4 regions of the Paenarthrobacter aurescens genome follow, and region 4 is predicted to be linked to each of the others. Evidence: riboswitches for the same ligand, from Rfam matches in the RefSeq annotation. Region 4 holds a riboswitch; each other region holds the start of a gene.

Region 1 (7,091 bases), 600 kb from region 4:
GGAGCTGACAGCCTTGGCAATGACGGCGAGCGAGCTGGTCTTAGGGGCCTCAGCGCGGTGCCGTGCAAGCTTGTTTGCACTGGTCATGATTTTTCTCTTTTCGTATCCGAGTGCAGTTGGGGTGCACGCGGGTAGTGGGTTGGCCGGCATTGTGGGCATGCCGCCCCACCCCGAACCGGGTTATTTCTAGCGGAGGGTGTAGAACGAGGAGGTGCCGGTGGAAGCTACGGAGTGCAGCAGCGTTCCCTGACCGGGGTTCAAAGCGCTGATCATCATGCCGTTGCCGACGTAGATGCCCACGTGGGCTCCGCCGTTCTGCATGACGAGGTCGCCGGGAGAAGGAGTGCTGGTGGGCGTCATGGCCGTCCAGGCGTTCACGCGGGGAATGCTGATGCCTGCCTGTGCGTAAACCCACTGGGTGAAGCCGGAGCAATCCCAACCGTTAGGCGTTGTTCCGCCCCAAACGTAGGGAGAGCCGATTCCGGTGTAGGCAATAGCCGCCAGGCCGGAAGCAGCTGCGCTGGCAGCCGGGTCCTTGGCCTCGGAAGACTTCGCCGTAACGGCTTCAGGAGCTTCCTCAGTGGTGGACGCGGCGCGTTCGGTTACCTGAACTGCGCGCTGTACTACCTTGGGGGCTTCCTGGGTGGCAACAGTGGGGCTCTCGAAAGAGACGGTGGCTGTTGGCTCTGCAGTGACCACTGCAGTAGCTACCAGCTGTTGGGTGCTGGAGGCTTCGGTCTTGGAAAGCTCGGCGTCCACTGCCTGTGCGGGCAATCCGGCGGTGAGGACGAGGCCTGAAGCTGCGGCCAGAACAACGGCCTGACGGCCCATGGTTCCGGCGTTGGAGGAAACAGCTTTTGAAAGCGTGTTCAACGGGTTCGTACGAACCGTTTGGGCGCGATGGCGCGCAGGGGTAGTGCGTGATGACACGTAGGTAGCCTCTCCCAATGCCTGCGAGGTGAGCTGTCGGATTCGGATGGGAGTCATCCGGCCGCGCGGCTTTCAAAGAAAGTTTTGCGACTTAACCCCAAGGCCTTCTTGCGAAGACCGGAAGTGGTTCCCCCGCCCCTGCCAGACGATTTTTGCGAACGGACCTTGAGCGGTGGCAGAGCTAGGCAATCCACTCAAGTGCATCGGCCCCCTAAAAAGCCGATGCGCTCTGTACGTTATAACAGTTCACCGCGAATGTCACATTCAGGTCACGGGGCGTCCTGCACATGCGAGAGACGACCATCAACTTCGTTTAGAGCCAGCCCATGGGGTCTACAACTTCGCCGTTGACCTGAACCTCAAAGTGGAGGTGGCAGCCGGTGGAAGCGCCCGTGGTGCCGCTCAGCGCGACGGTGTCGCCACGGTTAACGGTCTGCCCTACCTGGACAGTGAAGGACGAGAGGTGGTTGTACGTGGTTTCCAGGCCGTTTCCGTGATCGATGACCACGCGGTTGCCTCCGCCGTACTCGTGCCATCCGGCGAAAGTGACCTTGCCGGTGGCTGCTGCGTGAACCGCGGTGCCACACTGGGCTACGAAGTCCTGGCCGCGGTGGAAGTCACCGGCGCCGCCGGTCAAGGGGCTGATGCGGTAGCCGAACGGGGAAGCCGTGGCGAGCGTATCAAGGGGGCTGGCCATGGTGCCTACGGATGACGCGCGCTGGATGCTCTCGGCCGATTGGGCGCTGAGCAGTTGCTTCAGCTTTCCATCGGGGTCAGCGGCAGTGGCGACGGCGGCCCGGCTGAAGTCGATCTTGGCCGACGCTGCAGCGGAGACCTCGGGCTGGCTACCGGCAGGAGCGGCAACAGCAAGGGCGGATTCGGTTTGGCCCGATTCCGAAGTGGCCATGACGGGGCTGGTGGCGGGCAGACCGACAGTGAGGGCAAGTCCGGTGGCGGCAAGCGCAACACCGGCCTTCTGCCCTACGCCGCTGGCAGCGGCGAAGTCGGCAACCTGGCGCAACGGGCTCTTACGGCGGCGCACCTGACGCTCGGTGTCGCGTGGCCGGATCTCCGTTACGACGGTGGCTGGCCGCAGCTCAGCAGCGGGGCCCGACGCGCGGCGACGGCCCCTGACGTTCTGCGATGTCAAACTCTGTTCCTCTCTCAAAAGCCTGCGAAGTTAGCTGTCGGATTCGGGTCAGAGAGTACAAAGACCCGGTCCGCACGAAGCGCTCACGGCACACAGGTATCCCAAGAGGGACTTGAATACGTGGGCACTTCTGCTGCGGACTTCACCCCAAGGCTGCTTCTTTAGACAGCCGCTTGTGGTTCCCCCGCCTCTGCCAGTGGTGGATGACACACCTGATCCGCTGGCAGAGCTCGGCTCCGGATCAGGTAACGCTTTGGTATCAGCGCTAGTAGATAACTATAGGGGATTAAGGCCTTCGGTAATAAATTCGTTATCAACAGGAACGCGCTCAGCGCAGAAGGCCCTTATCATCATTTGCAGAAAACCGCAGGTCACACGCGCTGGAAACAGCCAAAAGTGAGGTTTGACACGGCAGCGTACAGCTCTGGTCAGTTGAGAGAGACAAACACGTGCGCGGCAACTTCCGGAGGAAGCTCCAAAGCGCCTTCAATGCCGGGAACCCGGACGGAGATGTACTCGCCAACGCGTTCCAGGGAAACACTGGCTCCAGGGCGGATCCCGCCTTCGTCCAGCTGGGTGAGGAGCTCCGGCTCCACCTGGATGGGTTCGGCGAGTCGGCTGACCACCACGCGGGAATCAGTGGCATATCCGTCCATGGCCTGCAGCAGGTTCACATCCAGCCGCGGGAAAGGCTGGCTGGCAAGGCCACCCAGCGCCTCAAGCCCGGGGATGGGGTTGCCGTACGGAGACTCCGTGGGATGTTCCAAAAGTTCATAGAGGCGGCGCTCCACGCGCTCACTCATCACATGTTCCCAGCGGCAGGCTTCATCGTGCACGTAGGCCCAATCCAGCCCGATCACGTCGGCCAGCAAGCGCTCTGCAAGGCGGTGCTTGCGCATGACTTCGGTGGCGCGCTTCCGGCCCGTTTCCGTCAGTTCCAAGTGGCGATCGTTGGACACAATCACCAGGCCATCGCGCTCCATGCGTCCGATGGTTTGGGAAACAGTGGGTCCGGAGTGCCGCAGCCGCTCGGCGATGCGGGCCCGGAGAGCCACAATGTTTTCTTCTTCAAGCTCCAAAATGGTCCGAAGATACATCTCAGTGGTATCGATCAGATCCGTCATCCAGCTCAGCTCTCCTCGAACGCAGTTCCTTGCGTAATTTCCACCGTACCGCGTCCTTGGCCAGGGTGGCGGATGTGCACCGCCGTCCTGGCGAACGCCAACCCCCAGCCTAGCTTATTTGGAATTACTCTGGATAATTCCGGTCGCATTCGGTGGGACCACATTCCACGTGGCGGACTATGACGGCGGCAGGTTCCTGCGCTTGGGCCGTGTCAGGCAGAATTGGGGGTGTCGAAGGGGCAGTTGATGCCCCATGCCACCTCCCATCTCTAGCCCGACACCCATTGGAGCGCCACGTGAGCGACAACAGCATCACCATTCCTGCCGACCTGCTGCCCAAGGACGGACGCTTCGGCGCTGGACCGTCCAAGGTTCGCCCGGAACAGATCGAGGCGTTGTCTGCAGCATCGTCCACCATCCTTGGCACCTCCCACCGCCAGGCTCCTGTGAAGAACCTCGTGGGTTCTGTTCGTGAAGGACTCAGCCAGTTCTTCCGTGCTCCGGACGGCTACGAGGTAGTCCTGGGCGTCGGCGGCTCAACAGCGTTTTGGGATGTAGCTGCGTTCGGCTTGGTGGAGAAGAAGGCACAGCACCTGTCCTTCGGTGAGTTCGGCTCCAAGTTCGCCGCCGCCACCAACAAGGCTCCCTTCCTTGATGCTTCATCCATCATCAAGGCCGAGCCCGGCACCCGGCCGGTGGCTCAGGCCGAAGCCGGCGTGGACGTCTATGCATGGCCGCAGAACGAAACGTCAACCGGCGTGGCCGCTCCGGTAAAGCGCGTCCAGGGTGCTGACGAAGGTTCCCTGGTCCTGGTTGACGCCACCTCGGCAGCGGGCGGGCTGGACGTTGACGTTTCCGAGTCGGACGTCTACTACTTCGCCCCCCAAAAGAACTTCGCCTCCGACGGTGGACTGTGGCTGGGCCTCTTCTCCCCCGCCGCCTTGGAGCGCGCCGCACGCATCAAAGCCAGCGGGCGGTGGATCCCGGACTTCCTGGACCTGCAGACCGCCATTGATAACTCCAAGCTGAACCAGACTTACAACACGCCCTCGCTGTCCACCTTGGTAACCCTGGACGCTCAGGTGCAGTGGCTCAACAGCAACGGCGGCCTGGACTTCGCCAGCAAGCGCACGGCGGATTCCGCCAACCGCATTTACTCCTGGGCCGAGGCCTCGGAGTACGCAACGCCTTTCGTCGCCAAGGCCGAAGACCGCTCCAACGTCATTGCCACCATCGACTTCGACGACTCCATTGACGCCGCAGCAATCGCCAAAGTCCTGCGCGCCAACGGCGTGGTGGACACCGAGCCGTACCGCAAGCTCGGCCGCAACCAGCTCCGCATTGCCACGTTCGTCGCCATTGAGCCGGACGACGTTTCCGCGCTGCTCACCAGCATCGACTACGTGGTGGGCCAACTGAAGAAGTAGCACCGCAGAGTGACGTCGGCGCCGTTCGGGGACATCCCGGACGGCGCCGCTGTTTAAGCCACCGCCGCTTGAGGCGGGTTACGCTCCCTGCCGGCGTGCGCCGTCGTCGTCGTCAGTGTCCGGAGGCGAAAGCAGCGATTCCACCCGGAAATGCTTCAGCCCGCGGGCCCGGCGGTCAAAACGCAGCCGCAGCTGCTTCGCGCGGATAATCCAGAGCAACCCCACGACGGCGGTGCTGACGCCGGCAATCGCCGCCACGCCAACGGCCCAGCGCGGGCCACCAACGTTGGCCACCCAGCCCACCAAAGGTGCACCAATGGGGGTGCCGCCCATGAAGATGGCCATGTAGAGGGACATGACCCTCCCGCGCATGACGGCCTCCGTGGTGGATTGGACATAGCCGTTGGCGCTGGTGATCAGGGTCAGGGCGAAGAGCCCGCAAGGGATGAGCGCCAGCCCGAAAAGCACGGCGTTGGGTGCCATGGCGGCCAGCGCGCTGGCAATGCCGAAGCCCCCGGCGGCCCCGAAAATCAGCCTGAGCCGCGGCCTTCCCCGCCTGGCAGCCAACAACGCACCAGTAACTGAGCCGATGGCCATGACAGAGTTCAAAGCGCCGAACGCGCCGGCGTCCATGCCGAATTGGGTTCCCACCATTGCGGCGATGAACAAGGGGAAGTTGAGCCCGAACGTCCCCACTATGAAGATCGCTGCCAGGACCACCTGGATATCGGGCCTGTTCCTGACGTACCGCACGCCTTCGCGGATGCGGCCCTTGCCGGCGGCTGCCCTGGGTTGGACGCGCAGTGAGGAGGCCGGAATGAGTTTCAACGCCCACAGCATGGCTACGAAGGACAGGGTGTTGATGAGGAACACCCAACCGGGCCCTACAACCACCGTCAAAACACCGGAGACGGCGGGGCCGATCATCCGGGCCACATTGAAGGAGGCGCTGTTGAGGGCTACAGCGTTGGGCAGGTAGTCGTCGGTGACGAGCTCGGAGACGAAGGTCTGCCGGACGGGAGCATCCACGGCGGTGACGATTCCGAGCATCAAGGCAAAGAGGTAAACATGCCAGAGTTCGGCAATGCCCAGCAGCACCAGGACGCCCAGCCCCGTGCTCAGCAGGGCCATGGCTACCAAAGTGAGGAGCAGGAGCTTCCGCCGGCTGTAACGGTCAGCCAGCAGCCCGGCCCATGGAGCAAGGAACAGCTGCGGACCGAGTTGGAGGGCCAATGTAATGCCCATGGCGCCGGCGTCATGGGCGGTCAGGTGGTCAAAAACCAGCCAGTCCTGCGCTGTCCGCTGCATCCAGGTGCCGATGTTGGAGATCAGGGCACCGAAGAACCAGATGCGGTAATTGAGGATTCCCAGTGACCTAAAGGTGGACATCAGCGTCCGCCTCCACTGTGGTCACCCCGGGTATCCGCAATGCTTATTCAGCCCCGGATTCGTCGGCTTCGGAGTCATCGGTCTCGTCCAGGTCTTCAGCATCCCCGGCGTCCACGGCCGAGTCAGTGGCCTCGTCTTCAGCAGCCTGCACCGACTCTTCTGAAACGTCCTCAACGCTCTCTTCCACCAAGGGAGTCTCATCCTCGGGACGAACACGCTTCGCCCACGGCACCCATTCCGGAGCCAGGATGGAGTCCTCGGAGGGAAGCAAACCAAGCTCGCTCACCGTCACGATCTTGGAGCGCGAGTTACGGGTCACCACGGCGTACCACTGCCAGCCGCCGTAACCGGCGAGCCGGGACTCGAACAGGTGCGTGACCACGCGGTCGCCCTCCGACTTGGCGCCAAGATGCGCGCCCACTTCACCGGGATTGGCTATGCCTTCCACTGCCGCACGCGCGGTATCGACGGCGGCAGCCAGGAACGCGTCCGGCTTGCCGGTGCGCCACACGGGTAAACCTGTGCGGGGTTTGGCCGCGCCGGTCTTCCGCGCGGGGGCGTCCCCGTTTCCAGGAGCCTGGGCAGCTTCAGGGGCGGCCTTGGTGTCCTGTGCGGATTCCGAGGTCATGGCCGGTCCTAAGCTTCCAGCTCGTCGGCAACCTTGCGCAGTGCCAGGCTGATGGCCTTGGCCTTGTTGCCGTCAGGGTACTTTCCTGAAGACAGGGAGCCGGAGAGGTTGTCCAGCACTGTCACCAGGTCCTGCACCATGGGTGCGAGGTCCCTGGCGTTCATGCGCTTGGCTTTGGCAATGGAGGGCGTCTTTTCCAGGACACGCAGTCCCAGCGCCTGCGCACCACGGCGGCCGTCTGCCACGCCGAACTCAACGCGGGTTCCGGCTTTGAGCTCCGTTACGCCTGCAGGCAGGGACGTCTTGGGCAGGAATACTTCCTGGCCGTCCTCAGCTGCGAGGAATCCGAAGCCTTTTTCCTTGTCATACCACTTGACCTTGCCGGTAGGCACGTAATCAACCTTCTTCGTTCTTGCTTTGGGAGACACGTCGGGCCGCTCACC
Region 2 (7,091 bases), 370 kb from region 4:
TGTGGCCTGGCCATTGTGGCCCGCCCCGAAGCCTTGCGGCGGGCTTTCAGCGTGCACACCAGTTACCTGATTGCCACTGATGCCGGGCCGGGGGACCCCTTTGAGAAGGTTCCCGAGATGTCCCGCCGTGCCCGCGGAATACCGGTGTGGGCCGCACTCAGGCAATTGGGCCGTGACGGAGTGATTGCCATGGTGGACCGCTTGGCTGCAAACGCACGCGCCCTGGCTGAAGGGCTGGCTGCGATTCCCGGCGTGGAAGTCCTCAATGATGTGGTGTTTACGCAGGTCTCGGTGAGCTTCGGCAGTGATGACCGCACGCACCGGGTAACCCAGCGGCTCATGGCCGAAGGGGCTGTGTGGATGTCCGGTTCGTCATGGCGCGGCCGGGAAATCCTCCGTATCTCCGTGAGCAACTGGACCACGGATGCCGGCGATGTTGCTGCGTCCATCGCCGCAGTGCGTGGCGCGCTGGAGGCCGAACCGGAGGCGTAGCTGTGAAACGGCAAAAGCCGCGCCCGTTTCCGCTTTCCGCATCAGTGGGTACTGGGGCGGGCAGCGGCAACGGGCGCGGCTTTCAAACAGTCTGGTTTAGTACCAGTTGTTGGCCAAGTGGAAACCAAGGGCAGCTGACGGGGATCCGTAGCGTTCCTTGATGTAGTTCAGGCCCCACTTGATCTGGGTCTGGTAGTTGGTTTGCCAGTCAGCACCAGCTGAGGCCATCTTGCCGGCCGGCAGGGACTGGACGATTCCGTAGGCGCCGCTGGAAGCGTTCGTGGCAGTGGTCCTCCAGTTGGATTCCTTCTCCCACAGGGTGTTCAAAGCGGTCATCTCGGCAGCGCTCCAGCCGTAGTTGCCCAGGATGCTCGCGGCATAGGCCTTGGCAGCAGCGGGGTCGTCAACAGCCTTGGGGGCGGCAGCAGCAGCTGCGGCTTCCGCGGCGGCAGCGGCAGCAGCGGCGTCGGCGGCTTGCTTGGCAGCAGCGTCAGCAGCCGCCTTTTCAGCGGCAGCCTGGTCAGCTGCAGCCTTCTCCGCTGCGGCCTGTGCGGCAGCGGCCTGGTCAGCGGCCGCCTTCTCTGCGGCTGCCTTTTCTGCAGCTGCCTTCGCGGCAGCGTCGGCAGTTGCCCTGTCAGCTGCGCCCTTTTCAGCGGCAGCATTCAGGGAAGCGGAGATCTCGGCCGACTTGTTGGGGCTGACCTGCGCGGCGGCCTGCGTTCCGGCTACCCGGCTCGCCTCGGGGAGGGTCAGGGCAGCGTTTGCGGCCGTGCCCAGCGATGCAACGCCCAGTGCAGCGGCTACAACACCGGCAACAACGGACATGCGGTGGCCGGACTTGCCCTGGCGGGCTGCGTTCTTGAGGACGTTCTGCGACTTGCCGTGCGGTGCGTTGATATCGTCGCGGTGACGCGCGGAAGGGCGCGTCTGATCGTTAAGTTCAGACATGTGTGATTACCTCTCAGCGCCTGCGGAGTTAGCTGTCGGGTTCGGATGAGGTCATCCGGCCGCGCATCACGCTGCGGCTTCACCCCAAGGACCGGCCAAAAGGCCTGGCCCGGAGACTCTGGGTCCCCCGTCTCTGCCTCGGAGAAAGAACGGACTCCGGGAAGTGGCAGAGCTCGGCGCATCCCGGATGTGGGCCTGCTTGGGGCGACCCACCCTTTCGACGGTACAGGAGGTTTTCGCAGAAGTCACATTTAGGTAACAGAGATCACGACGCCGGTGAGTCGCCTTGCCGGTTCTGCCCCAAGTCTCCGGTGGATGCGGGTGGGAGCCGAAGCGCGAACTCAGTGAGCCCCGGCCGTGAGGTCACCTCCACGCTACCGCCATGCGCCAACACGATCGATTCCACAATGGACAAGCCCAGTCCGGACGTGCCCTCAGTGCCTGAGCGGGCTGCGTCGGCGCGGGCAAAACGGGAGAAGATCCGGCCCTGGAATTCGTCCGGGATTCCGGGCCCGTTATCCGTCACCGTGACCACGGCGCTGCCATCGGCGGACAGCGTGACGCCCGTGCTCACCGTGGTGCCGGGGTCCGTGTGCTTGCGGGCGTTGGACAGCAAATTGGCCAGCACCTGGTGAAGTTGAGTGGCATCTCCGCGCACCGTAACGGGCTCGTCGGGGAGTTGCAGCCGCCACACGTGCTCCGGTGCCATGACTTTCTCGTCACTGACAGTCTCGATCACCAACTGGGTGAGATCCACGTCCTCCACCTTCAGGGGCTGGCCCTCGTCCAACCGGGCCAGCAGGAGAAGATCTTCCACCAGGGTGGTCATGCGCTCTGATTGGCTTTGCATGCGCGCCAAGGACTTCCGGCCATCCTCGGTGAAATCCTCCGTCATCCGCAGCAGCTCGGTGTAACCCCTGATGGCCGTCAGGGGAGTCCGCAGCTCATGGGACGCGTCCGCCACGAACTGGCGCACTCTGGTTTCGCTTTTCTGGCGGGCTTCCAGGGCGCTCGCAACGTTGTTCAGCATTTGGTTCAGTGCATAGCCAACGCTGCCCACTTCAGTTCCGGGATGAGAGGCCGACGGCGGTACGCGCACCGCGAGTGCCACTTCACCGGCGTCGAGGGGTAGCCGCGAAACCTTGGTGGCCACTTCGGAGAGCTGCTCCAGGGGCCGCATGGTCCGCCGGATGATGACCGTCCCCACGAGGCCGATGATGACCAGCCCGCCCAGCGATACCAGAACCATGGTCCACACCAGGGAAGCTTGGGCACTCTGCTTGTCCGCCAGCGGCAGCCCCGTCACGATCACATCGCCATACGAGGTTTCCACTGCCACCAAACGGTAATCACCGTTGGACAGGGACCGGTCCACAGGCGGGCGGTCCGTGGGGAGCGAGAGAAGAACCTGTTCGTCCCCGGCTGAGAGGGAGACGCGGTTGCCTTGGGCGTCAATCAGGCCCGAGCTGCGCACTGCAGTGCCGTCGATCCTCGCATTGAGCGTTCCCGCGGCCTGGCCGCGCGCTTCCAGCGGATCCGGTCTTCCGGACGGCGCATTGGGAAAGTTCGACGGCGGCCTGCCGAAGTCTTCGGCCCGGGTGGACGCCTGCTCCAGCTGCCTGTCCAGCTGCCTGTTGAACACCATCTCCATGGATGCGTAGCTGACCACTCCCACGGCAGCGCAGATGGCCACAAGCAGGGCCATGGCTACCAGGACCAGCCGGGTTCGCAAGTGCCACGTGGACGGGTTGAGCCAACTGCGGCCGGATGTCCGGGTCACCCGTGAAAGTGTGCTCAAGGCCTAGTCCGCTGGCTTGATGACGTATCCCGCGCCACGGATGGTGTGGATCATGGGCGGATGGTGGGCTTCGATTTTCTTGCGCAAGTAGGAAATGTACAGCTCCACGATGTTGGCTTGGCCGCCGAAATCGTAGTCCCACACGCGGTCAAGGATCTGTGCTTTGCTGATCACCCGTTTGGGGTTCTCCATGAGGTAGCGCAAAAGCTCAAACTGTGTGGCGGTGAGCGGGATGTCCTCGCCGGCCCGGGTGACTTCGCGGGTATCCACGTTCAGTGTCAGATCGCCCACAACAAGCTCAGCTGTGTCCATGGCGGCAACACCGGAGCGCTGGACCAGGCGGTGGAGCCGCAGGAGGACTTCTTCCATGCTGAAAGGTTTGGTCACGTAGTCATCACCACCGGCAGCGAGCCCAACGATCCGGTCCTGCACGGCATCCTTGGCCGTGAGGAACAACGCGGGAACTTCCGGAGCGAAGCTGCGGATGCGGTTGAGGACCTCCACGCCATCGAAGCCCGGGAGCATGACGTCCAGCACCAGGACGTCAGGGCGGAAATCCTTGGCCAGCTTCACAGCTGCCGGTCCGTCGGCGGCTACGGCCACGGACCATCCCGCCATGCGCAGGCCCATGCTCATGAGCTCGGCGAGGCTGGGTTCATCGTCCACCACCAGGGCGCGGATGGGGGAACCGTCCGGGTGGGACAGCTGGGGGAGATTGTTGGTCATGGAATGCGGGGAGGCCATGGGTCAACTCTCTGTTCTGCCGGTATGCCGGCGCTTTGCCGGTCCTGTGAGGATGCTGTGAAGTCAACATTAGCGAGACAGGGGTGGCGGGACACGCGAGCTGTTTCTACCGCTTGTAGCAGAATTTTCCGAAAAATTTGTTCAGCGAGGCCGCTCTCGATTGGACAACAAATGTTTCAGATCGTGAGATTCCGCGGTGGGGCTGTTCGTGTGGATGAAGGCGCACATCATGCCCGAATGGTCGAAGAAAATTCAGAAAAAGGCGAATATTTCTCGTCCAACCCGAATGAAATGCCATTCATTTACGGGCACGACGGAATTGTGATTTGCAGCACAATAGACCCCTGTGTCTCAAAATGTGGACGGTTCGGCGCTTTGTTACTTGCGTGTTGCCTTTGTTACGTTGCACACTTCCAATGTGAACAAGAACTCAACAGCACCTGCAGCCGCAGCAACCTGGTCCAGCACACCCGCTGGCCATGATGACCGCTGTTGTCGAATGCAAGCCTAACTTTCCACCCCAAGAAGTTTCAGGCATTCGCCCCCTAGCCCAGCGTTGGGCGCCCCTCCCCAAACTCATTGCGGGGACAACCAGCATTCGAAGCCGCGATGACGGCTATTCACCATTGAGGTAAGCACTCCATGTCAGTTGCATCTGGATACGTCCACATCTCCGTCCGTAACGCCAACAAGGCCGCGTCAAACGCAGGGCTTCGCCCCGGCTTCGGCAACCGCCCGGGCTACTCTCCGGCTCCTCAAGGGGCCGGGCAGCAGGCTCCCGGTTACGTGCCGCAGGGCTACAACCCCAACTCCTATGGCCAGTTGCGGGCAGTCCCCGCAGCAGAGCCGGCCCCCATGACGGCACCCACTCCTGTGATTGCCCAGTCGGACAAGCTCCGCCCGGTTGCCAACGACAACGTGGCCCGCGGATTCGTCCTCTACATGGGTATTGACGAAGAAACTGCAGCCGCTGCAGGAACGTCCATTGCCAAGCTTGCCCAGGAGATCCGGGCCTACGCCCAGTCCCTGGTGACCGGCGCGGAAAGCTACGCGGCCGTGGCAGTTGCCCCCGCCGGGGCACCCGGGTCCGCACTCGACGTCGTGCGTTCCACCTTCGGCGACCCCACGGTCGCCGCACGCCAGCGCACCGAAGCTGCCCGCCCCACGCCCCAGCAGGAATCCCGCCCCTCCGGCGTGCTGATCGACCTCGCCCGGCGCGAAGTGCACCTGGACGGCGAATCGCTGAACCTGACGTTCAAGGAATTCGAACTCCTCAACTACCTCGTCGAAAACGGCACCCGCACCGTGGGTCGCGATGAACTGCTTGAGGGCCTGTGGCGCAACGCTGAAGAGGTGCCCAACGAGCGCACCATCGACGTTCACATCCGGCGCCTCCGCTCCAAGCTGGGCCGCCTTGCCAACACCGTCCGCACGGTCCGTGGCCAGGGCTACCGTTTCTACGAGCACCCCGAGGTCATCGTCTGGGCCGCTCCGGAATACTCGATCTAGCTCTTAGTAGCTGCCATAGCGCCCGTCTCCGTGAGGAGGCGGGCGCTTTTCGCTTTCGCGGAACCATCCCTTGGCGCCTGCGCTCATTCTTCGCGCGACAACGGCGCTTGCTGGATGTTCCGCTGCGCTTCAGCGCCACCACAACGGAGGAGTTGCTCGCGGCACCAGTGAGCATGTGCCTCCGCGGCTATAGGGTTGGGTTATGAGTGACCATCACATTAAGCGCCTGGTGATCATGCGGCACGCCAAGGCTGATTGGCCTACCGGTGTGCCCGATCATGAGCGTCCCCTGGAGGAGCGCGGGCATCGGGAGGCTCCGCTGGCCGGTAAATGGTTGGTCCAGCAAGGTGTGGTGCCGGATTTCATCCTGTGCTCGTCAGCGTTGAGGACCCGGCAGACCTGCACCTGGGTATGCGACGAACTGGGTGACAAAGCTCCGACGCCCAAACTTGAGGACGGCCTGTACTCCGCCTCTGCCAACCGTATGCTGACGGTCATCAACCATGTCCCGGACACGGTGACCACGCTAATGGTCATCTCGCACATGCCCGGCGTCCAGGATCTCGCCATGCATTTGGCCTCCCGCGACTCTGACCATGATGCCTACATGGACGCTGCCACCAGATACCCAACGAGTGCGTTGACGGTGTTGGAGACGGAAAAGCCGTGGGCTGAGCTGGATGGGCAGGACGCCCGGCTGACGCATTTCACAGTGCCCCGCCACTAGCCCAACTAACTGGCGTTAGTGGTTGTTTCGGGGCCCTGAACAACCACTATTGCGAGCTGCTTGGATCCCCGTATGCCAGTTGCGGCATGCACATGCAGCGGATCTCAAATACGGGCAGACCTGCAGCTTCTTCGCCGTGCCCTGTTGCCACGAGGTATTCGCCGTCGAACATGTACACGGGCAACTGGGGTGCCATGTGTTGGTTGTAGCGGCTGGGATAAACCCATTGTCCGCGGATGTCGAACGCCGGAAGTGCGTAGGGATCGCGCCGATTGTGGGCGCTGGGATACAGTCCGTCGTCGATCATGATGTAACTCACCAGGCCATACGTGTGGTGGTGGTTCATGTCCGTGGGAAAGAGGATTGCTTCCACGTGCGGGCCCCTTCGAGGAGTTGACGGCCGCACTCCGGAATTGTGCGGCAGCTGGGTAAGGTTAGCCTAAGCTAACAGGCATCCCGGCGTCGAATGTTCCTCAGCGTGACATTGATCGCTCCCGTTCAGCCGGAGGGCAGCGCCAGCCCGCCGGATATCTCCCGAAGCATCCCTACGGCCATCCGGATGTTGGGGCTCGCGGTCATCGTCTTCCGGTAGACCACGCCCACGGATCGTTGCTGCACGGGGTTGATCACCGGGATGGCCACCACATTGCCTGGCAGCGGGGGCCTGCCGAGCCTCGGAACCAGTGCTACAGCCACCCCCTGCTCCACCATGGCTATGTGGGTGGAGAAATCGGGATCATAGATGCGGATGTCAGGGACCTTGCCCAGTCCCGCGAAAATTTGCAGCAGGGCTTCATTGCAGATGGCGCCGGCAGGGGTGCTGATCCAGGTCTCCTCGAGCAAGTCTTCACGCTCGACGCTGGCGCGACCGGA
Region 3 (7,091 bases), 750 kb from region 4:
GGGATGACACAGGATCCGTGCATTTTCAGGCCCTTGAGGATCACGACAAAAACGGCGAATTGCTGCCCGTCCTGGAACTCCTCTATGACAATGACGGTTCTGTTCAGGACGTCGCCGCCAAACTTCACCTCCACAGAAGCAGCATCTACAACCGGCTGGGGCGGATACGGCAGCTCATTGGCGCTGATCCATTGAGCGGCGCAATCCGGCTCGAACTTCATGCCGCCCTGAAGGCGAAGCGCTGGGCTGTGCGCCCGCGGATCTAAGGCGACATGGCCGCGGCAAACAACAGGAGGCGGCCATCCGTCCGGGTGCCCGCCTCCTCAGTTGTCGCTGCCCCTGCCTGGGGTGCCCCTGCCTGGGATGCCCTGCCTGCTTAGGAGCGCCGCAAGCGCTGGCAGCTCCAACGTCCTATCCGCCGACGGAACATGGCACTCCGGCTGCTGCTGCAGTAGCGGCTATGCCACCCCGTGTGGGCGGAGGTCCGGGGCAGGCGCGTGCTCAACCGAGGACCTTCTGTGCGGCATCCAGGATGTCCTGAAACGCCGATCCGCTGGGCGCCGGAGCCGAGGCAGCCGTGGGCTTACCTGGCTTCGGCTTGGACGTTGGCGTCGCAGTACCCGTGGGGGTCGGGGTGGGCGACGGTGTTGGTGTGACCGTGGGAGTCGGGGTGGGTGTGACGGTGGGCGTCGGTGCGGGCGGAGTTGTGATGGTGTCCGACGGCACTTCGCTCGGAGCCGGCGCAGGCTGAGTGGGTGCCGGGCTGGTGTTGCCGGGAACTGCCGGGACCGCGGACGGCGCCGCTGATGGAACCCACACCGGGTCCGCGAGCGAAACCTGCGGGGTAGGAGCCGACGACGGCGACACCGCCCCGGGTGCCTCCGCAATGGTTGCGGGTTGGCCGGCTTCCGAGGACGCCGTTGCCCCTGATGTGGCAGAAGGAGTGGAGGCCAGAGGTGAGGAGGTCTTGGTGTAGGAAGCCTTGGGCCCTGGCATGGCCGAGCCCGAGGTTCGGCCGTCGCTTCCACTGGCTTCCTGCGCCGGGGTTTCCTGGCCAAAGAAGGGAAGGCCAAGCGCCGGCCCCAACGCACCCGCCGTCAGCACAAGGCCGAGGGCGCCAGCAACCACTGCCATGCGCTGGCTCATTTGTTTGACCGACGCAGCTTTCCGGAGGGCGGCCTGCGGTTCACGGCTGAACGAGGCCGCGGAGCCGAAGCTGGGCCTGCTGGTTTCGGCAGCCTGCTTCCGCACGTCCTTGCGGCTAGCCAACGACGCCGAGGCTGTGGCCGCCGCGGCAACCTGCGCGGGGGACTTGCCGCGCGGAGATTCAGTGCGGGTGGACTCAGTGTGCGGGGTCAGTTCCTCAGGGCCTGCAACAACGGGAATGGCTGCGGTTGCGGGTTCCGGTGCTGCTGGCTGCACTACGGGAATGGCCGCAGTGGCGGTTTCCTGGGTGCTGAACTCCGGCGAGCCCGGGTTCACCGCTGACGGCACAGTCTCCTCTGACGGCAAAGTCACCGCTGGAGGAACAATTTCCGCTGGAGGAACAATGGGGATGGCAGCGGTTGGCGGGCCCGGGGTAGTGGACGCCCGGGGTGCAGGGGGCGTTTCAACAACGCTGCCCGTGATGGTGGGTAGGGCTGTAGTGGCTGGTTCGTGCCTTTTCTGTGCCGCTTCAGAGGAGGATGCGTCAGGTGCGATCACTGCCTGGGCAGCACGCTCACGCTCGGCCGCGCGAAGTTGCGCCCGAGTAGGGGACGGCGCAGTAGGGGACGCCGCCATAGGGGACATGGCAGCGGTGGCGAGGTCCGGCGTCGTGCTTGTATTTACAGAGCCGGGGCTGTCCGGTGCCCGAAGCGGAGCGGCGGAGTCTGCCGGCGCGCCGGCAAGGGATCCGCTGGGTTGGGCCCGACGGCGTCCGGTTGGCTTGGTGCGCTCGCCTTCAGTGTGGGCGCGGCGCGGCTGATCCATGGTTGGGGACATGGTTGTTGCCTCTCAACGCCTTCGAGGTTAGCTGTCGGGTTCGGACGAGGCCGTCCGGCCGCCGTAGCGGCTTCACCCCGAGGACTTGGAATCCAAGCCCGGGAACTGTGGGTCCCCCGCCTCTGCCGCGGGTCTGGCGGATCCCGGATTGCGGCAGAGCTCGGCGTCAATCCGGAAGCGGCCCAGCGGAGATTCGGGTCGCCCTACGACGGTACATGAGCCGGAAAGTAAAGTCACATTAATGTAACGGGCGGTACGGCGGCCCAAGCGGCAGGGTTCTATGACTTAGGCTTCGGGGCCGGTGCGGGCGCAGGCAACTCCTGCTGAATCTTCTGGATCTGCACTGCCTGATGGGTCTCCGGCCGAAAGATCTCATCCACTACCCCCAGCATGCCCCCGGTAGCTCCCCGCCGAACGTTCCCTCGCTTGTTGTGCCGTGAAGACCAGTACCAGAGCGCCGCCAGCAAGGCCGGAACGCCCAACACTGCGGCCAACACGAGCAAGATATCCATGGCCTAACACTAGCTTCGGCGTGCAGTGGCAGGTAGACATTGTCTATGGACCTGCCCGTGATGCCACCCGTCTCGCCCATGCTCGCCAAATCCGTTCCGGCCATCCCTGATGTTGGGCACTACGAGCCCAAATGGGACGGGTTCCGGACCATCGTCTTCAAGGATGGCGACGAGATCATCCTTGGAAGCCGGAACGAGAAGCCGATGACCCGCTACTTTCCCGAAGTAGTGGCGGCCCTTAGGAAGAACCTGCCGGACAAGTGCGTGATCGACGGCGAGATCATCCTGATCGAGGGAAACCGGCTTGAGTTCGAGGTGCTCCAGCAGCGGATCCACCCCGCCGACAGCCGGGTGCGGATGCTCGCAGAGAAGACCCCTGCATCCATGGTTGCCTTCGACATCCTCGCCCTTGGCGATGAGAACCTCATGGACAAGCCGTTCTCCGAGCGAAGGAACATCCTGGAACGCGCGCTCGCCAAAGCGGAGCCGCCGGTCTACGTAACTCCGGCGGTAACCGACTTGGAGCGGGCGCAGGAGTGGTTTGTGCAGTTGGAGGGTGCCGGCCTGGACGGAGTGCTGTCCAAGCCGCTGGATGGGGCCTATCAGCCCAACAAGCGCGTCATGTTCAAGACCAAACACGAGCGAACGGCAGATTGCGTGGTGGCGGGATTCCGCTGGCACAAGACCGCGAAGGTTGTGGGCTCCATGCTGCTGGGCCTCCATGACGACACTGGCCTGCTGCATCACGTGGGGGTGGTGGCCTCGTTCCCCATGGCCAAGCGCGAGGCCTTGGTGGCGGAACTGGAGCCCTACCGGATTGAACTCAGCGAGCACCCTTGGGGTGAGTGGGCCAAGCAGGACGAAGCCGCGGGAGGTTCACGGATGCCCGGCGCCCAAAGCCGGTGGAGTGCAGGCAAAGACTTCTCGTTTGTGCCGCTGCGCCCCGAACTGGTGATCGAAGTGGCGTACGACTACATGGAGGGCGACAGGTTCCGGCACACCACGCAGTTCCGCAGGTGGCGGCCGGACAGGACCCCTGAGAGCTGCACGTACTCCCAGCTGGAAGAGCCTGTTGCGTACGATCTCGGGGAGATCCTGAAGCTGTCCGCTACCTAGGGCGTTGCCAGACCGCTGTTACGTTGTTGGCCGGCAACGTAACAGCGGGTTGGCAACGTAGTTACTCTTCGTGGCCTTGGTCGCTGCTCATGCTGCCTTCGGCGGGTGGGGTTTCTCCTGGCGGAACTCCGCCGCCGGGCTCCAACCCTGTGACGTTGCCGTCCAGCGGGTCCGGGTTTGCCGAGGCTGCCGGATCTTCGTCCTCATCCTGGCGCATGTCCGGGTCCTCGTGGATGCTGTCCGCATCGGACGTCGTGTCGTAGGGGCCGGTAGCTCCTGTAGCGCCGAAGCCCTGGGTCTCTTCATTCGAGTTTGTGTCAGTCACGATCAACCCTTTCGTAAGCAAACTTACTAATGCGCTTGCTCCGTCAGCCTAGCCGGGAGCAGCCCCACCGGACAAGCGGCACCCACGCCAGGCGCCGACGTCGTGCCTTTGTGTCTAACGGTGCGCAGTGGTGGCGGTGACGAAGCTCCGGATCGCATCCGCAACGGCTTGGGGACGCATATGTTGCGCCACATGCCCCACGCCGGGAATCTCCGCCAAGCGCCCCTGCGCCACTGCCCTGGACAAACGCAGCGACCATTCCGGGCCCGCAACATGATCCCGGCTCCCGCGCAGAACCAGAACCGGCACGCCCACGCCCGCCAGCCGCTCCTCCGTGCGGTACGCCATCATCACGGGAAGCTCGGCGAGGTACCAGCGGGGCCCACACCGGAAGTAGTCCGAGATGACAATCCAGTTGGAGGAAGGGCTCTCACGGAGCAACCCATCAAGGAAGAGCGCCACGGACTGCCGGCGAACGTTCTTGTGCCGCGAGTCCACCACAGGCCCCATCAGCACCAGCTGCCGGATCTGCTCCGGGGCATGCAGCGCCGCTTCGATGGCAAACTGCGCCCCCATGGAATGACCCACCAACACGTAGGAATCTATCCCGCAGGACTTCAGGGCTGCAGCAATGAAAGCCCCGTACTCCTCCACGGAGAGCTGATGGCCGGGCTTCGGCGTCCCTCCAAACCCGGGCAGGTCCAGCGAATAAGTGGGGGAGTTAGCAGCCAGGACACCGTGTAACCGCTTCAGGTACCGGTGTGAGACGCCGATTCCGTGGATCAGGATATACGCGGGCTCGGACAGGGGTTCGGTGCCCGGTTCCGGCGCAGGCGTGCCCTCCGCCCAAAGGATCCGTCCGGTCAGACCCAAAACCTCCACGTCGGCAGAGTGCAAACCCTTGGTTGTGCTTGGTATCTTCACTGGATTCCCAAACGCTGCAGGAACACCGGAGCGCCAGGTCCGCTCACTTCATCGTGTCTGATCGGCCGCCCGGACACCGCCAGCAGCAACGCAATGGCGGGGCCCTCAACGGCCGGACCCGAGCCGTGATGGAAATGCGTATCAGTGGCCACCAAGCTCCAGCCGTCAGCTATTTCCTTGCCGCCACCCATTTTCCTGCTAGTCCTCACTTGATAGCCCAAGGCAGTGGCCACATGGTCAGCGGGGTAGTCGCGGCGGATGCCCAGTGGGCGGCGGATGTCCTCCCCATGAACGAACGCCTCAACCAGACGGGTGGCCAGCCCGGCGGGCGGTCCGGACGTCCGCGAAAGCACAGCACGCAGGCTGTTCAACGTCCGGGCGGGCTCTTCGGTCTTTTCCAAACCCACACCCACGGCGTTATCCCGGTCAAAGTCCAGCCGGGAGGCGATCATGCGGCGAATGAAGTTCAGCCGGGTGGTTTTGGCGCTATCGATCACATGGGCCAGGACGTCATGGACATCCCATCCGGCGCACAACGATTGCGTCTTCCACTGCGCTGCCGGCAACGGTTCCAGATCCTGCAGCAGGGCACGGCGTTCATGGTGCACCACGGGCCAAACGATCGATGGGGAGCTTGTTGCCATACCGCTATTGAACAGCATGCTTGGATGTGTAGCCCGGCTACGGCGTCGCGTCGTCCTCATTCGAGGCGCTGTCCGCTTCCTCTGCCTGCTTCTTCTGCGTTTCCAGCCACGCCATGATGGAAGCCTGCCGGATCCGCCGATGCGTCCCGCGGTACTCCACGGGAATCTCCCCGCGATCGGTCATGTTGCGCAGATACGTGTGGGAGATGCCCGCCAGCTCCGCGGCCTGCGATGTTGTGAGCATTTCCTCCACGCTGCTGACCGTCACCGTTTCGCCTCGGCTCAGTCTCGCCAAGAGGTCGACGACGGCGTCCCTCGCCTCATCCGGCAGGCGGTGGACCGTGCCATCGACGAACACCGTGATGTCGTTGCTGTCCTGGAGGGAGCGTGCCAGATTCCGGGCGTCGTCAACGGGCAGGCCGGCCGTCACGCGGGGAGCTATCAATGCCATGGCAGAAGCCTAGCCTGAGCCCAGTGTGCCGCCCATTTCGACGCTTCGCTGCGGTTTAGACGACTCCTGCCGTCTTATGCGCAGCAAGCCATCGAAATGGGCGGCGGCGCTGGAACTATTCCGCGTCCAGGTCCGTCTCCAGCAGCTTCACCAGTGCGTCCAGCGCAGCGTCGGCACCCTCGCCCTCGGCCCGCAGCACAACAACGTCGCCCTTAGCAGCCCCGAGGGTCATGAGCGAAAGGATGCTGGCGGCGTCGAGAGCGTCATCGGCGGGGTCGCCTTGCATGGCAATGGTGACCTCCACCGGCTGCTCACCGGCGGCTTCGGCAAACAATGCTGCGGGGCGGGCATGCAGGCCGGAGCGGCTGGCGATGGTGGCTGTGCGTTCGGGCATGGATTTCTCCTTCGATGGAAACAAACAGAAGTTACAGGCCGAGTTCTTCGAGCACGGGAAGCTTGGCGCGCACCCAGTCCCGGGCCTCAAGGGCCGTGGGAGCGGAAAGAGCCAGGGTGGCCAGTTCCTGCGCCTGCTCCAGAGTCACCGTTTTGAGCACGGTCCCCACGGCGGCCAAGGAGCGCGCGGTCATGGACAGCGTGGTGACACCCAGCCCGGTCAGTACGACGGCGAGGGCAGGGTCCGCGGCTGCCTCACCGCAGACGCCCACGGGCTTGGGGTCGCCTTCGCGGCCGGAGCTTTCCTGCACCGCACCTTCAACGGTGAGCTGGACGAGACGGAGCACGGCCGGTTGCCAGGGAGTGTTGAGTTCGGCGAGGGGACCCAATTGGCGGTCCGCGGCCATGGCGTACTGGGTGAGGTCGTTGGTGCCGAGGGAGGCGAACCCCACTTCGCGCAACACGGTGGCTGCGGTCAAAGCGGCAGAAGGTACCTCCACCATCACGCCGGGTGTCTGGATTCCGGCGGCAGCGCAGAGCGAGGCGAAACGTCCGGCTTCGGCGGCCGTGGAAATCATGGGCGCCATGACCCAGACGTCGGCCTCGGATTCCGAGGCTGCCCGCGCGATGGCTTCGAGCTGGCGCTCCAACACGCCGGGGGTGGTGAAGTCGGTCCGGTAGCCGCGAACACCCAGCGCAGGGTTGGGTTCGGTGGCATCGGTGAGGAAGGGCAGGGGTTTGTC
Region 4 (7,091 bases):
GCGCCGTCGAAGAGGCTATCCATGGCCGAAAAAGTTCGGTAGTGTTCGAGTCACCGAATGACCGGCAAACGTGTTTCACACCACACGCCCGGTCATTTGTTTGCGGCCGCTTGGGGAACTCGGACGCGATCCCACGCGATGCCGTAAGGCACACACGTCAAGGAGGAACCAAGCAGTGTCACTCACGCCTGATTCCGGCACGGAACGCACCACCACCGTGGTCATCGGAGCCGGCTTGTCCGGCTTGGCAGTTGCCAGCGAACTCAGCCGCTACGGCGTGGGTTCAATCGTTGTGGACGGTTTCGGGGCGCTGTCCGCCACAGGACCGTCCGTCCATACAGGCATGCTCCAACGCACCGACGCCGCAGATCCCGCATCACTGCAGGAACGCAACGAAATCCTCCGGCACTTGCGGAACTACGCCGCCAACCATCATCTGGATGTTCGCAATACCACCCGCGCCGTCCGCCTTGATTTCCTGGGCTCGGACCCCTCCCGGCAAATCGGGTACGGGCTTGCCGCAAGCATGACTACAGCAGGCCTCAGGACCGGACTCCACGCGTCCGGCCCCCTGGAATCAACCCCGCGGCAATGGGCGGTCCATACGGCACACGGCGTGCTCCTGGCAGACCACGTGGTGGTGACGCGCTGCGCCCAAAGCCAGCTGCGGCGCATGCTGGCCGAGCTTGGCATAGCTGTGGGACAGAATTTCGCCGCGGCCATGAGGGCCCTCGGAATGCACCTTGTGGGCGTAGGTGACCTCATCACGCCTTCCCCCAAGGAAGTGCTGCGGCAAGCCAAGGCAGTGGGCCAAGCGATTTCCGCCAAGGTTGCCCTGCCGTCCGTTCCCGGCATCGCCATCGCCTAGCAGCACCCACTAACCAGGCCAGCCAGCACAGCTGCGCCATCCGCCGTCGGACTTACTGCGCTGAGCCGGACTTACTGCGCTGAGCCGGACTTACTGTACTGAACTTTTCCGAACAGAACTTAACGCCAAAGGCCGGCACCCTCGAAGACGTATGTCTTCAAAGGTGCCGGCCTTTGAACTGAAGCGTGGGGCTTTATGCGCCAGCGCGTACGTAGGTCAGGGGACCCGTAGCGGTCAACCAGCTGATCGGGTGGATGCCCGTCTGGTTGCCGTTGATGCCGCCGCTGATTGCCTGGCCGTTGCCGATGTAGATAGCAACGTGGCCGGACTGGACGATCATGTCGCCGGGCTGGGGATCGCTGACAACCCGGCCGTAGTTCATGAACTGCATGGGACCGAGGTCGCCAACCGGGATACCTGCGGAGCCGAGGGCCTTTTCGACCATGGCGGTGCAGTCCTGGAACACGCCGATCTGGGCGTAAGCCGAAGCAACCATGGCTGCGTTGACTCCGCCAACGGCGGGAGCAGCAGCTACGGGAGCGGGAGCCGGAGCAGCCGGTGCGGCAGCTACAGGTGCAGCAGCAACTGCAGCCTGAGCGGCAACGGGGGCCGTTGCTGCAGCGGTGGTGACGGCTGCCTTCTTGGCTACAGGTGCCTCAACAACGGGAGCCGGCTTCTCGATGACCGGGGCTGCTACGGAAGCAACTGCCGGGCGCTCGAAGTTGACGGTAGCCGTAGCCAGAGCGGTAACAACTTTGGTGGGTGCCTCGGAAACGGTCTCGGCGACCGTTGCGGGGCTGGAATCGCGCTGAACCGGGGTCTCAGCTGCGTGAGCAGCAATGGAGCCGGTCAAAACGAGGCCCGAGGCTGCTGCGATAACAGCGGCCTGACGGCCAGCGCCGGAAGCGTTGCTGGCTACTGCCTTCGAGATGGAGATGAACGGATTAGGACGTACGCTGTCCGCCTTACGACGGCCGCGAAGAATGCGTGAAGACATGAAAGAGCCTCTCCCGATGCCTGCGAGGTTAGCTGTCGGATTCGGATGGGAGTCACCCGGCCACTATCCCCCGCTGTTGAGCGGAAGCTTCGTGACTTCACCCCAAGGCGCGCTCGAAAGCGGCCTAAATTGGGTTCCCCGTCTCTGCCGTAGGTTTGTCTGCGAACGGATTCCGGACTGCGGCAGAGCTAGGCAATCAGACCGGAAGTGCCCGCTACGTGGAACAGGCACAGGTACTACCGTACGCGATGATTCCCGCGAAGTCACATTTAAGTAACGGGAAGTGCCCTTCTGGCGTGTCGCGGTAACCGATCCGAGATATTCGCAGCTACGTAGAAAACCCCGCTATTCCGCGGGAGTGCCGCCATCTGAGTCGTTCGACGCCGCCAATTTTCTCCGCGCGGTAACAGCGAGATAAATAACAAGGCCAACTGCTACAACAGCCAAGCCCACGATGCTCCACGGGAAAGGCTCGGAGGCATCGGCGGCCGGTTCATTGTTGGCAGCGGTTCCGGGCGCAGCCGTACCTGCGGTGGGTACCGCGGCGGAGGAAGCCGTAGCCGCTGGTGAGGCGCCCGCCGTACCACTGGCCGTCGTCGAGCCTCCTGCGGCGGCCGTGAACGTGAAGGTGCCCTCAATAGGGTGCGAATCGGAGCTGACCACGCGCCATGTGACCGTGAACTCGCCGGCGGGGGCGCCCTCGCGAAGCTTCTGAACAGCCTGGTTATCGATGATTTCCACCGGTCCGTCAGCCCAATTCTCGCCACCTGCAGTCACCGTAACACCGGAACCGATCGCCAAGGGGCGGTTGTTGAACGTGATGGAGACCGACGCCGGGACAACAGCCACGCTGGCACCGTTAGCCGGCGTGGTTGACTCGGCGACATCGTGCGCGGAAGCCGGCACCGCCGAAAACAGCAGGGCTGAAGCGAAAGCAAGAGCAGCGACGACGGCGGCCAGAAGCGGGCGGATGGTACGCATGGGGCGGTTTCTCCTAGTGTTGGCTTCCTTACAGACTAGGCGAATCGTGCGGAGGGCCCGCACCGGACAACATAGGATTTGAGAGCAAACTCCCCTCGATCCCCGGAGACCTTCATGCTGAAACAAGGTTCTGCAGTCGACCGTTACTTCAAGATTTCCGAACGTGGATCCACCTATTCGCGGGAAATCCGTGGCGGCTTCGCGACCTTCTTCGCCATGAGCTACATCGTGGTGCTGAATCCGCTGATCCTCTCCGGACCTGACTCAACCGGTGCTTCGCTGGGCTTCACCGCCGTGGCAGCCACCACCGCATTCGTTGCTGGCATCCTGACCATCCTCATGGGTGCCTGGGCCAAGCATCCGTTCGCCGTGGCCACAGGCCTGGGCGTCAACGCCTTCGTAGCGGTCACGGTTGCCTCCCACCCCGGCCTAACGTGGCCGGACATGATGGGGCTCGTGGTGTTGTCCGGCATCACCATGCTGATCCTGGTGCTGACCGGTTTCCGGACTGCGGTCTTCAAAGCGGTGCCTGAAGCGCTCAAGACCGCCATTGTTGTGGGCATCGGCCTTTTCATCGCCCTCATTGGCCTGGTCAACGCCGGCTTCGTCCGCCGCATCCCCGATGCCGCCGGAACCACCGTTCCGCTGGGCCTGGGTGTGGACGGCAAGCTCCTTGGCTGGCCCACGCTGGTGTTCGCCGTTGGCCTGATCCTGACCATCGCCTTGGTGGTCCGCAAAGTCCGCGGCGCCATCCTGATTGGCATTGTGGTTTCCACTGCCCTGGCCGCGATCCTGGAATTCACACTTCACATCGGCCCAAGCTTTGATGGCACCAACGTCAATCCCCGTGGCTGGTCCCTGGTGGCCCCCAAGCTCAGCGAATGGGGCGCCCCGGACCTGTCCCTGATTGGCAAGGCCAATCCGATCGGCGCCTTTGAGCACCTCGGTTTCATTGCTGCGGCTTTGCTGGCGTTCGTGATCCTCCTCAGCATCTTCTTCGACGCCATGGGCACCATGGTTGGCCTGGCCAACGAGGCCGGAACCGTGGACAAGGACGGGAACATCCCCAACGTGGACCGGGTCCTCCAAGTGGACGCCCTCGGCGCGATCGTGGGCGGCGGAGCCTCCGTTTCCTCCAACCAGATCTTTGTTGAATCCGGCGCCGGCATTGGCGAAGGCGCACGCACCGGGCTCGCCTCGATCGTTACCGGCGCGCTTTTCCTGGTGGCCATGTTCTTCACTCCCCTCATCAACCTGGTTCCGTTTGAGGCCGTGGCACCCGCCCTTGTGGTGGTGGGCTTCATGATGGTCTCCCAGGTGGGCAAGATCGACTGGCAGGACTGGGGAGTGGGAATCCCCGCGTTCCTGACCATTGCCCTCATGCCGTTCACGTACTCCATTGCCAACGGCCTCGGCGCAGGCTTTATCTCCTTTGTCCTGATCCGCACTTTCCAGGGCCGAGCCCGCGAAGTCCACCCGCTCATGTGGGCTGTGGCTGGGGCGTTCCTGCTGTTCTTCGGCATTGGAACAGTAGAAGAGCTGCTGGGCGTCAAGTAGGAGAGTCCGGCATTTCAGACACCCCCCACCCGGAATCGCTGGTTTCGGCCTGCGTGTTCAGGTGTGCTTGAAGCATGGAAACCAGCCCCCTCAGCGTAGATGCCTCACCCACCCCATGGACCGGTCGCTTTGACGGCGAGGGCAGTGAGCATCGCCGCTGGTGGCAAGCCGTAGCACCCCACACGGTCTCCGGCGCGGCGGCCTCCCAGCGCCCCGCCGTCGTGATTGGTTTCTGCAGCGACGCCGGAGTTCTGCGGAACAAGGGGCGCGTGGGTGCAGCGGCAGCGCCTGCGGCTATCCGCTCTGCGCTGGGTCCGCTGGCTTTTCATCTTGACCGTGACGTGTTCGACGCCGGTGATGTGGTGGTGGAGGGCGGCTCACTGGAAGCGGGCCAAGAGCGCGCCGGGCTCGCCATCTCGGCACTGCTCGACGCCGGTAACCTCACTGTTGTGTTGGGCGGAGGCCACGAGACCGCGTTTGCCAGCTACCTGGGTGTTGCCGGTTCGGACGCCGTCCGCGGTAAGCGGCTGGGCGTGCTGAACCTGGACGCCCACTTTGACCTCCGGGATGAACCGATTCCCAGCTCCGGCACTCCGTTCCTGCAGATGGCCGAGGCGGAAGCCGCCGCTGGGCGCGAACTGCAGTACGCCGTCGTCGGCATCTCAGAGCCCAACAACACTCAGTCGCTCTTCACCACGGCCCGGCGTTTGGGCGTGAAATACCTCCTGGATGAGCTGTGCACTCCGGAAGCTGCGGAAGTGTTTGTTGCTGACTTCCTGGCCGGCGTGGACGTTCTGTACTTGACCATAGATCTGGACGTGATGCCGGCGTCCGTGGCACCCGGTGTGAGTGCGCCCGCCGCCTATGGTGTGCCGCTGCCGGTGATCAGCGCCATCTGCCGGCAAGTGGCAGCCAGCGGCAAGTTGCTGCATGTGGACGTGGCCGAGCTGAATCCTGAGTTCGACATCGACTCCCGGACTGCCAAAGTGGCGGCCCGGCTGTTGAACACGCTGCTGGCATAGCCGGGCGCCTGTTCCAGCACAAGCGCGCCTGTTCAAGCGCGCCGCTTGTGTTTAGTTGGGCCTGTTCCCGGGAACTTCCTCCGCATAGCCTGTGTGGAGGAGAGGATAAGGATGCGTGCAACGTCTGTGGAGGACAAGTGGGCATGGGTGACCGGCCTGGTGGCCGTTACCCTGGGTCTGCTCGCACACCTGGTGGCCGGCGGCAGCGCCCCTGCCGTACCCGTCCTCCTGGCTTTCGCCGCCCTCGCGTGCCTGGCGGCTCAATTGCTTGCCCGTTGGATCAACGGGCCACTGCTCTTGCTGCTGGTTTCCGGGGTGGCACAGCAACTGCTGCACATGGGGTTCGACGCTTTTGGGGGCTACTTCGCGGGCACCGGGCTGGAGCACTTGCACGGCGGTCAGCCCGCGCCGAAGACGGCCACCGAAGGCATCCAGGCTGAGGGAGCCGCGCCAGCCGGTGACATCCATCTGCTGCTCTACACCCACATGGCTGCGGCGATTCTCACGCTGGTTGTTGCTGCAGGAGTATCCAAAGCGGCCAAAGCTGAACGCAGAACCCAACAAACAAGCGGCTGACCCTCCGGCGCCCGAGCCCTCAACACCCGTCATCGCAGGAAATGCGGGGCAACCTTCCCGTAGCTCAGGGACACCTCGCGTAGCGCTGCGAAAGCCGGGGAAACCAACTTTGGGAGGCGGGAGGAAGGCCTCCTAGTGTGGTTTGCACGTGGTGTACCCAAGAGGCCAGGGAGCTGCCTGCAAAGCAGCGCACGCGGGTTCGAATCCCGCCACCACGTCCACTGGGCCCCAGCGGCCGGACCCACTTCCCGTGCGCGCAATCGGCCTTCCTGCATCAACCCGCAGATGAGACCCGGATCACTGGGCTGCCGGTCATCTTACAAATCTTCGGGACGGCCCACTATGATTGATGGGTCGCCCTCGCATGCGACACGTAATAGGAGGCCCCCCGATGACCCCTGCAATGGTTGCAGAACGCGAAATCCGCCTGTCCTTTTCAAGGGCGGACGAAATCCACGACGGACTCGACCGCGCCGTGGACGCCCTGATCGAAAGCGCAGCAGCTGATGCTAACTGCGGCATTCTGGTGACCCGGCACGAGCCCGGCACCTACACCGTGGCTCTGGACGAATCCGTTCCCTTCGGTCAGACCCGCGAAGTACTCGCTGCCTGATACCCCAACGTATTTTTCGGCAGCGACGCCAAAAACCGGGGCCCGTTCCTTTCCGCATCTACTACCCGCGGAAGGGAACGAGCCCCGGTTTCTGTTTAACTTCTGCCTCAGCGAACTACCGCCTACGCCCGGCGGAGAGTCACGCCGTCGGACTTCATGAACAATTCCTTGCCCTCCTCGGTAACGCCCGGGCCCGAATGCTCAAGCCACACCACGTTCCCGCTGCCGGAGACTTCCTCGATCAGACCGGTGGCGATCACGTGGGCGTATTTGACAACTTCCACCCTCTCGCCCACCTTCAGCGTCTTCCAGTCGGTTACCACAGCCGTGTGAGCGCTTCGCCTGGACAGGACTGCTCCGCGTGCCTTCATTGAACTTCTACCCCTTTGTGGATGTTCTCTGTTGTGTATTGAGTTGTGTTGAACGGTTGACCGTCAAGCCCACAACACCGTTGTTGTGGACGTGACGTACACCATA

The links. A riboswitch is a leader RNA that binds a small molecule or an ion and turns the genes downstream of it on or off. The one in region 4 is predicted to bind cyclic di-AMP.
Region 1: linked by a shared signal. The riboswitch ahead of ABI796_RS04900 (M23 family metallopeptidase) and the one ahead of ABI796_RS02100 (NlpC/P60 family protein) in region 4 are both predicted to bind cyclic di-AMP.
Region 2: linked by a shared signal. The riboswitch ahead of ABI796_RS03855 (hypothetical protein) and the one ahead of ABI796_RS02100 (NlpC/P60 family protein) in region 4 are both predicted to bind cyclic di-AMP.
Region 3: linked by a shared signal. The riboswitch ahead of ABI796_RS18660 (hypothetical protein) and the one ahead of ABI796_RS02100 (NlpC/P60 family protein) in region 4 are both predicted to bind cyclic di-AMP.

What each region holds. Positions count from the first base shown of each region.
Region 1 is NZ_CP157456.1:1,016,477-1,023,567, reverse strand. Features, by position in the region: gene ABI796_RS04910 (NlpC/P60 family protein) at 1-87, opposite strand, end outside; gene ABI796_RS04905 (C40 family peptidase) at 187-930, opposite strand; cyclic di-AMP (ydaO/yuaA leader) riboswitch at 935-1,104, opposite strand; gene ABI796_RS04900 (M23 family metallopeptidase) at 1,244-2,080, opposite strand; cyclic di-AMP (ydaO/yuaA leader) riboswitch at 2,085-2,326, opposite strand; gene ABI796_RS04895 (metal-dependent transcriptional regulator) at 2,509-3,204, opposite strand; gene serC (phosphoserine transaminase) at 3,501-4,631, shown strand; gene ABI796_RS04885 (MFS transporter) at 4,710-6,020, opposite strand; gene ABI796_RS04880 (DUF3027 domain-containing protein) at 6,064-6,648, opposite strand; gene ABI796_RS04875 (cold-shock protein) at 6,657-7,040, opposite strand.
Region 2 is NZ_CP157456.1:787,454-794,544, forward strand. Features, by position in the region: gene ABI796_RS03850 (aminotransferase class V-fold PLP-dependent enzyme) at 1-492, shown strand, start outside; gene ABI796_RS03855 (hypothetical protein) at 589-1,440, opposite strand; cyclic di-AMP (ydaO/yuaA leader) riboswitch at 1,444-1,629, opposite strand; gene ABI796_RS03860 (HAMP domain-containing sensor histidine kinase) at 1,706-3,238, opposite strand; gene ABI796_RS03865 (response regulator transcription factor) at 3,242-3,982, opposite strand; gene ABI796_RS03870 (winged helix-turn-helix domain-containing protein) at 4,625-5,491, shown strand; gene ABI796_RS03875 (SixA phosphatase family protein) at 5,694-6,218, shown strand; gene ABI796_RS03880 (hypothetical protein) at 6,265-6,591, opposite strand; gene ABI796_RS03885 (LysR family transcriptional regulator) at 6,717-7,091, opposite strand, start outside.
Region 3 is NZ_CP157456.1:4,018,777-4,025,867, reverse strand. Features, by position in the region: gene ABI796_RS18665 (CdaR family transcriptional regulator) at 1-266, shown strand, start outside; gene ABI796_RS18660 (hypothetical protein) at 502-1,983, opposite strand; cyclic di-AMP (ydaO/yuaA leader) riboswitch at 1,986-2,132, opposite strand; gene ABI796_RS18655 (hypothetical protein) at 2,262-2,495, opposite strand; gene ABI796_RS18650 (ATP-dependent DNA ligase) at 2,541-3,611, shown strand; gene ABI796_RS18645 (DUF6480 family protein) at 3,673-3,936, opposite strand; gene ABI796_RS18640 (alpha/beta fold hydrolase) at 4,051-4,860, opposite strand; gene ABI796_RS18635 (maleylpyruvate isomerase family mycothiol-dependent enzyme) at 4,857-5,522, opposite strand; gene ABI796_RS18630 (helix-turn-helix domain-containing protein) at 5,542-5,955, opposite strand; gene ABI796_RS18625 (HPr family phosphocarrier protein) at 6,071-6,349, opposite strand; gene ptsP (phosphoenolpyruvate--protein phosphotransferase) at 6,381-7,091, opposite strand, start outside.
Region 4 is NZ_CP157456.1:412,938-420,028, reverse strand. Features, by position in the region: gene ABI796_RS02105 (FAD-binding protein) at 176-868, shown strand; gene ABI796_RS02100 (NlpC/P60 family protein) at 1,062-1,865, opposite strand; cyclic di-AMP (ydaO/yuaA leader) riboswitch at 1,869-2,060, opposite strand; gene ABI796_RS02095 (copper resistance protein CopC) at 2,211-2,846, opposite strand; gene ABI796_RS02090 (NCS2 family permease) at 2,961-4,403, shown strand; gene hutG (formimidoylglutamase) at 4,478-5,425, shown strand; gene ABI796_RS02080 (hypothetical protein) at 5,537-6,001, shown strand; tRNA gene ABI796_RS02075 (tRNA-Cys) at 6,149-6,222, shown strand; gene ABI796_RS02070 (hypothetical protein) at 6,393-6,614, shown strand; gene ABI796_RS02065 (hypothetical protein) at 6,737-6,985, opposite strand.